DNA from 3 places in the Paraburkholderia sp. BL27I4N3 genome. Region 1 is predicted to be linked to each of the others. Evidence: predicted binding sites of a transcription regulator. Region 1 holds the regulator's gene; each other region holds the start of a gene.

Region 1 (2,266 bases):
ACGTGTACGGCGAGGCGTTATCCGGCAAACGCTTCTGCCAGCCCTTGTCCAGCAAACCCTTGTTCGCCAGTGCGTCGATGTCATAGGCGAGCGCCAGCGTCACCACGTCGGCCTGCAGACCGTCGAGCACCGAGCGCGCCTGGGCGCCCGAGCCGCCGTGCGACTGCTTGAAGGTGATCGTCTCGCCCGTCTTCGCTTTCCACTCCTTGCCGAACGCCTGGTTGACGTCCTGATACAGCTCGCGCGTCGGGTCGTAGGAGACGTTCAGCAGCGTCGTGTCGGCGGCGTGCGCCTGCGCCATCACGCCGAGCGCGCCCGCCGCGCCCAATGCTAGCGCCGCGATCAGTTTCTTCGTCCTGCCTGCCAGCCCCGTACCTTGGTATTTCATGTCAACTTTCTCCGCGTTGTCCGCTGAAACAGCGTGTGATGTCTTTTCTTGTGTCGCGGTCACGTGCACATGAACGTCAACTGGAGGCCCAGTCTATCGAAGGGCTTTCATCATTAAAAATAATGTTTCTTCATTTTTTAATACTCAAAAGTGGTAACGACAGCTGGATAAGGCGTTGCTGAACGAAAACGGCTGTTAAAGCATCGTTTGACGGCGCTGGAACGCCGCCCTTCGCCCCGAACTTAAAGTAAAGCTTGAATTGCGCCGAATACTGTATAAAAATACAGTCACCTGTTCATACATACAGTGGCGCCATGACCAAACTCACCGCACGACAGCAGCAGGTTTTCGATCTGATCCGCAGGGCTATCGAACGCACCGGCTTTCCGCCCACCCGCGCGGAGATCGCCGCCGAGCTGGGTTTCAGCTCGGCCAATTCGGCAGAAGAACATCTGCGCGCACTCGCCCGCAAGGGCGTGATCGAACTCGCGGCCGGCGCATCGCGCGGCATTCGCCTGCTGGCCGGTCCGGAAGACTCGCCGCACCAGTTCACGCTGCCGCACGCCAGCATCATGCAACTGTCGCTGCCGCTGATCGGGCGCGTTGCCGCCGGCAGCCCGATCCTCGCGCAGGAACATATCTCGCAGCACTACGCGTGCGACCCGGCGCTGTTCTCGAGCAAGCCCGATTACCTGCTGAAGGTGCGCGGGCTGTCCATGCGCGACGCGGGCATCTTCGACGGCGATCTGCTCGCGGTGCAAAAGCGCAGCGAAGCGAAAGACGGCCAGATCATCATTGCCCGGCTGGGCGACGACGTCACGGTCAAGCGCCTGAAGCGCCGGCCGAATGGGCTCGAACTGATCGCCGAGAACCCCGATTACGAAAACATCTTCGTTGAAACCGGCAGTGCGGAGTTCGCGCTGGAGGGTATCGCCGTGGGGCTGATTCGCCCCGGCGAGTTCTAACCAGCTCTAACCCTTTTGCGCGTTCGACAGAATAAAAAGCCGCGTCAATGTCGCATCGACACTGCATCAACGCCGCATCAACGTTGCATCGTCTGGAGAGTCTCATGGAACGTCTTGCCCGCCTGCTGCCCTTTCGCCAGTTCGGTCGTCTGCGTCACCTTCGCAAGCTGGTGCCGTGCTCATTGATCGAGGCGGCCACGCGCAGCACACCGTCGCTGTTCGACTCGCCCGAGGCTGCGTCGAGCTTGCCTTCGTCGTTGCCGGCGTTTGCCCGCGTGTCGTTGAATTCCGGCCTGAATACGGCCGAACCGGCGCGTCGCGCACCGGTGCGGGTCTATCACGGGCCGTCGCGTCTCATCATGGTCGGCACGATGGACGCCGTTTGCCGCATGATCGACCGCTGCATCGCCGACGAAGCCAACGTCCACGGCGCGGTGTTCGAGTCGTGATGACCCGGTCTTGAGCGGGCGGCGAGAGATTGCATTGCGTGGGATCGTTTTCGCGTGGCCGTGGTCCACGTTAGATCACACCTGATGGAGAGTCCCACTCGATGGCAGTTCCGAAACATACCCAACGCGGCAGCAGAGGCGGCGCCACAAAGCCGCTGATCGTCACACTCGTCGTGATCGTGGTGATCGCCGCTCTGGGGTTTGCTTACGCGTCGCCGTACATCGCGCTGAACAATCTCAAACGCGCGGCCGATGCGCGCGATGCGCAAACGGTCAATCAGTACGTCGACTTCCCCGCGTTGCGTGAGAGCCTGAAGGAACAGGTCGCCGGCCTGCTGACACGCCGGCTTGGCGCGCACAGCAACGGCAATCCATTGGCCGCCATTGGCGCGATGATCGGCGTCGCGTTGATCGGCCCGCTCGTGGATGCCTATGCCACACCGGACGGTGTCGCGGCCTTGCTG
Region 2 (2,266 bases), 1.1 Mb from region 1:
TGCCGTGGGCGCTGGATATTTGAAGGGGGCTGCTCCTAGTACGAGAGGACCGGAGTGGACGAACCTCTGGTGTACCGGTTGTCACGCCAGTGGCATCGCCGGGTAGCTATGTTCGGAAGAGATAACCGCTGAAAGCATCTAAGCGGGAAACTCGCCTTAAGATGAGATATCCCCGGGGCTTCGAGCCCCTTGAAGGGTCGTTCAAGACCAGGACGTTGATAGGTCAGGTGTGGAAGCGCAGTAATGCGTTAAGCTAACTGATACTAATTGCCCGTAAGGCTTGATCCTATAACAGGTGTGTTTCGCGATGATCGTCAGTGCTTCAGCACTGGACGGGCATCCCACCCCCGAAGGGGGCAAGGCCACTCAGGTTAAGTGATCGTGTTGTGCCAGAAACAACACAACCCCAACAGCTTTACCCCTGGTGAGCATCACCAGAAACTACTTCTTCCCGATTGGCTGTATTGCTCCACAAGCAGTGCAGCAACAAGTCATGCCTGATGACCATAGCGAGTCGGTCCCACCCCTTCCCATCCCGAACAGGACCGTGAAACGACTCCACGCCGATGATAGTGCGGATTACCCGTGTGAAAGTAGGTAATCGTCAGGCTCCCCAGCAGCAAACAGAAACCCCACCCCGCAAAGGTGGGGTTTCTGCGTTTAGCCCGCCGCCATACGCGGAAAAACCCGCCGCATAACCCCACCGCAGAACCCGCCTTCACTCCCGCCCCATCCGCCGCGCATCCGCGTAACCCGTCAGTTCCAGATACGCCCGTCCGGCATCCACATCTTCACGCCGCAGGATTCGTCGATTGCGAGGTAAGGCGTCGGCAAACCCGTCTTGACGGATGGAGGCTAGCCGACGATCGCAGTCGGTTGCCAGCGCCTCTCCCCGCGCCAACTTGCCAGCATCCCTCCGTCTTAACATTCATCCCAAAATACTGTATAAATATACAGTGAAAACTCGTCACCTCTGCTTGCTCGATGCCGGGCAGGGCGGAGCATTCCCTAATTCAAGAGCGTGTCTATGGCAGCAGCGATTCAGCTTGCGACGACCGCCCTGACGTCTCAATTACGGCGTCAGGTATGGCAGGGCAATGAACTTGCCGAGGCAGATTCGCGTGTGATTTCCAGCGGCTATGCCGCGCTGGATCGGGTGTTGCCGGGACAAGGCTGGTCAGCAGGCGGTCTGACGGAGTTGTTGATCGAGCATGGTGGAGTGGGTGAAGTACGTCTGCTAGCCCATGCACTGTGTCATCTGACGAAACACGCCAAGCGGCATGTCATGCTCGTGGCGCCTCCGTATCAGCCGTGCGCCGCCGCATTGAGAGCTTGGGGTGTCGATGTCGAGCGAGTCTTATGGGTCCGCTCGAGTGAAGACCAGGCCTTGTGGGCCGCCGCTCAGGCCTTGAAGCAGGACGGCATCGGCGCGGTCCTGGTTTGGCTGCCGAATGCTCGTGCCGACAAAGTCAGGCGTCTGCAAGTGGCGGCTCAAGAATCGGCATCGCTGGCATTTTTGATTCGGCCTGTCGAGGCCGCCACGCAATCTTCCCCGGCGCCATTGCGAATGATCTGCGAGCCGCTGCTGCCGGCCAATGCGCAGACGATCAACCGTCGTCAATGGCTGCAGGAGATTGGTTTGTCGATCGACATCTTCAAGCGTCGCGGGCCGCCGCTAGCCGAGCCTCTTCGTCTCGTTTTACCTTTACAAAGCGTCTTGTTGCCGGAAAACGGAGTCGGTGGCCATCAAGGGCCAGAGATCAAACATGCTGTGGATCGCAGTCACATTGCCACTCTTGTCGCTGGAAGCGGTGAAGTCTCTCGCGCCGCTCCCGGATGGTTCGCTCGCGAAGCCGAATCGGCGTGAATCGAGCGACGAGACAAGCCAACTTCACGATGCCGACAACATCGTCGAAGAGCGTTGTTACGCGCTAGCCGACCACGCGCACATCCTGATGCCGGATCTCGACGCACTGCGTGCCGGCGTGCACGCGGGGCATTCGCGTTCGTACGCCTTGGCGTTGGCGCCGGGGCTTGAACTGCTTGCTGCCGATCTCGCCCGCGAAACTCAGGCATTCGAAGCCATAGCGCTTGCCTTGCTGACGTACACACCCAAAGTGTCGCTTGCCGACGCGCACACCCTGTTGCTGGAAGTCGGCTCCGGTTTGAGGTTGTTTGGCGGCTTGCGCGCGTTGTTGTCGCGGATGTCTGCCACGGTGGCGGAATTCGGCTATACGGCACGCATCGCCTGTGCGCCGACTGCCTG
Region 3 (2,266 bases), 6.1 Mb from region 1:
GCGCTCGAATTCGGGTGCGGCTGCTGACGGAACCGGTTATCCGCCACTGGTGAAGAGCAAGTCAGCCTGAATCGCCAGACACCGCAGCGGCGTTCGAAGGTCGTCTCGCGGCTCGTCGCGATACATTCGCCCGGCAAGCCGATACATGGACTAGAAATCCAGCGTGAATTGAGCCGGCGCGTCGCTCTCTGTCGCTCCCGCGCGTTGGAGGCCGCCTGCCTTCACGCCCAGCAACCTGATGGATTTAACCAGTTCGACCCGTTTCAGACATTGGGTGGCCGCGTGGCGCAGTGCCTTGGCGTCCGCAACCGGCTCCTGGAGTGTGACGTCACGCGTCACTGTCTGAAAGTCGTTGAAGCGGAGCTTGATCCCGATCCTGCGCGCGAGATAGCCTTTACGCTGCAAGTCCGACGCCACCTGTTCGCATAAACGGGTAAATGCAGTACCGAGTTCCCGCCTGTGTCGTACGGCGTGCAGGTCCTGCTCGAAGGTGGTCTCGCGGCTCATCGAGACAGGCTCGCTATAAGTGACCACTGGTCTGTCATCGAGCCCATGGGAAACTCTGCGAAGCCATGCGCCATAGCTCCGTCCGAACTGTTCGATTAGCCATTGCTCGCTGCATGCGGCAATGTCACCGATGGTCGTTATCCCTAGAGACGTCAGCTTGGCGTTAGCCTTCGGCCCGATACCGTTGATTTTTGCGGCAGCCATCGGCCAGATCCTGGCTTGCAGATCCTCACGCCGCAGAATGGTGATGCCGTCTGGCTTCTGGATGTCCGAACATAGTTTTGCCAGAAGCTTATTAGGCGCAATGCCAACCGAACATGTGAGATTGGTCGCCTCGAAGACGGCCGATTTCAGCTTCCGTGCAATTTGCTCCGATTCGTCGTTCAGAAGCGATAGATCGGCGTAGACCTCGTCGATGCCCACGTCCTCGACTGTCGGACTGACAGACCGGATTGCGTCCTTGAACAGTCGTGAGTACGTTCGATAGAGATCAAAGTTCACTGGAAGGAGAATGGCATCCGGCGCCAGCCGGGCTGCCTGCATGGTGGGCATCCCGGAATGAACTCCGAGTGCTCGTGCTTCATAGGTTGCGGTCGTCAGGACGCCTCTGCCCGTATAGTCGCGTAAGCGCGCGAAGTCACGCGTCCCATCGGCGTTCATTCGGGGCGCGTCCGAACGACGGCCGGCAACCACCATGGCTTGGCCCCGCAGTTCCGGATACTGCGAAAGTTCACAGGACGCAAAGAATGCGTCCATGTCAATATGGGCTATGCGCCTGTCATCTGGCATGCCTTGATACTCAAAAATAGCGTTCACGGTCTGGCTTGGCCAATGGGCGCTTATCTGGACCCCAGTCATGAACGTCGATATAGCGAGAAGTCGCGTTCTGCGGCGCAAATACCTAGACTGTACATTCATACAGTATTTTTGTCAGGTCGTCGGCCCTCGGGAACTGTTTTGGGCTTCGATCCGAATGGCAAAATGCTTTTTGCCTCAGCCATAGATCGCTTTCGTTAGAATCTGTTTTCGATCCTTATATTTCTAAAACCGGAGACCAACGTGCCAGGCTTACTTCCCGATGTCGACCCCGAGGGGCTCCTCGAATATTCAGTCGTCTACACCGACCGATCCATCAATCACATGTCGCAACTCTTCCAGGGAGTCATGCGCGATATTTCCGATTCGCTGAAGAAGGTCTACAACGCGAAGTCGGCCGTGGTCGTCCCGGGCAGCGGGACTTTCGGCATGGAAGCCGTTGCCCGGCAGTTCGCAACGAACAGGAAATGTCTGGTCATCCGCAATGGCTGGTTCAGTTATCGCTGGACGCAGATTTTCGACATGGGCGGCATTCCGTCTGAATCGATCGTGCTGAAGGCGCGCCCGGTCGAACAAGGGAGACAGGCGGCCTACGCACCGCCGCCGATCGAAGACGTGGTCGCTGCGATCAGGGAGAACAAGCCGGATCTGGTGTTTGCGCCGCATGTCGAGACCGCGTCCGGGATCATGCTGCCGGACGCTTATTTGCGCGCGGTGGCCGACGCTGTGCATGCCGTCGGCGGCATGTTCGTACTGGATTGCATTGCCTCCGGCACGGTCTGGGTCGACATGAAGGCGAGCGGCGTCGACGTTCTGATCAGCGCGCCGCAAAAGGGATGGAGCGCTTCACCGTGCTGCGGGCTGGTCATGCTGAGCCCGCTTGCACGCGAAAGAATCGACGGAACGACGAGCACCAGTTTCGCTTGCGATCTTCGCAAATGGC

What was found. Region 1 encodes LexA, which represses DNA repair genes until DNA is damaged. Its sites were predicted from a motif close to ACTGTATNNNNATACAGT; they were not measured.
Region 2: a site for LexA is predicted at 941-958, ahead of imuA (translesion DNA synthesis-associated protein ImuA). Genes of this name have one in related genera too.
Region 3: a site for LexA is predicted at 1,413-1,430, ahead of dinB (DNA polymerase IV). Genes of this name have one in related genera too.

What each region holds. Positions count from the first base shown of each region.
Region 1 covers NZ_QREJ01000001.1:1,901,024-1,903,289, reverse strand. Annotated here, with positions in the region: gene B0G71_RS08820 (sulfate ABC transporter substrate-binding protein) at 1-388, opposite strand, end outside; gene lexA (transcriptional repressor LexA) at 703-1,353, shown strand; gene B0G71_RS08810 (hypothetical protein) at 1,458-1,802, shown strand; gene B0G71_RS08805 (DUF2939 domain-containing protein) at 1,904-2,266, shown strand, end outside.
Region 2 covers NZ_QREJ01000001.1:3,038,993-3,041,258, reverse strand. Annotated here, with positions in the region: rRNA gene B0G71_RS13860 (23S ribosomal RNA) at 1-288, shown strand, start outside; rRNA gene rrf (5S ribosomal RNA) at 497-610, shown strand; gene imuA (translesion DNA synthesis-associated protein ImuA) at 1,028-1,867, shown strand; gene B0G71_RS13845 (DNA polymerase Y family protein) at 1,767-2,266, shown strand, end outside.
Region 3 covers NZ_QREJ01000001.1:7,960,724-7,962,989, forward strand. Annotated here, with positions in the region: gene B0G71_RS36115 (heavy metal sensor histidine kinase) at 1-70, shown strand, start outside; gene dinB (DNA polymerase IV) at 151-1,296, opposite strand; gene B0G71_RS36125 (aminotransferase class V-fold PLP-dependent enzyme) at 1,567-2,266, shown strand, end outside.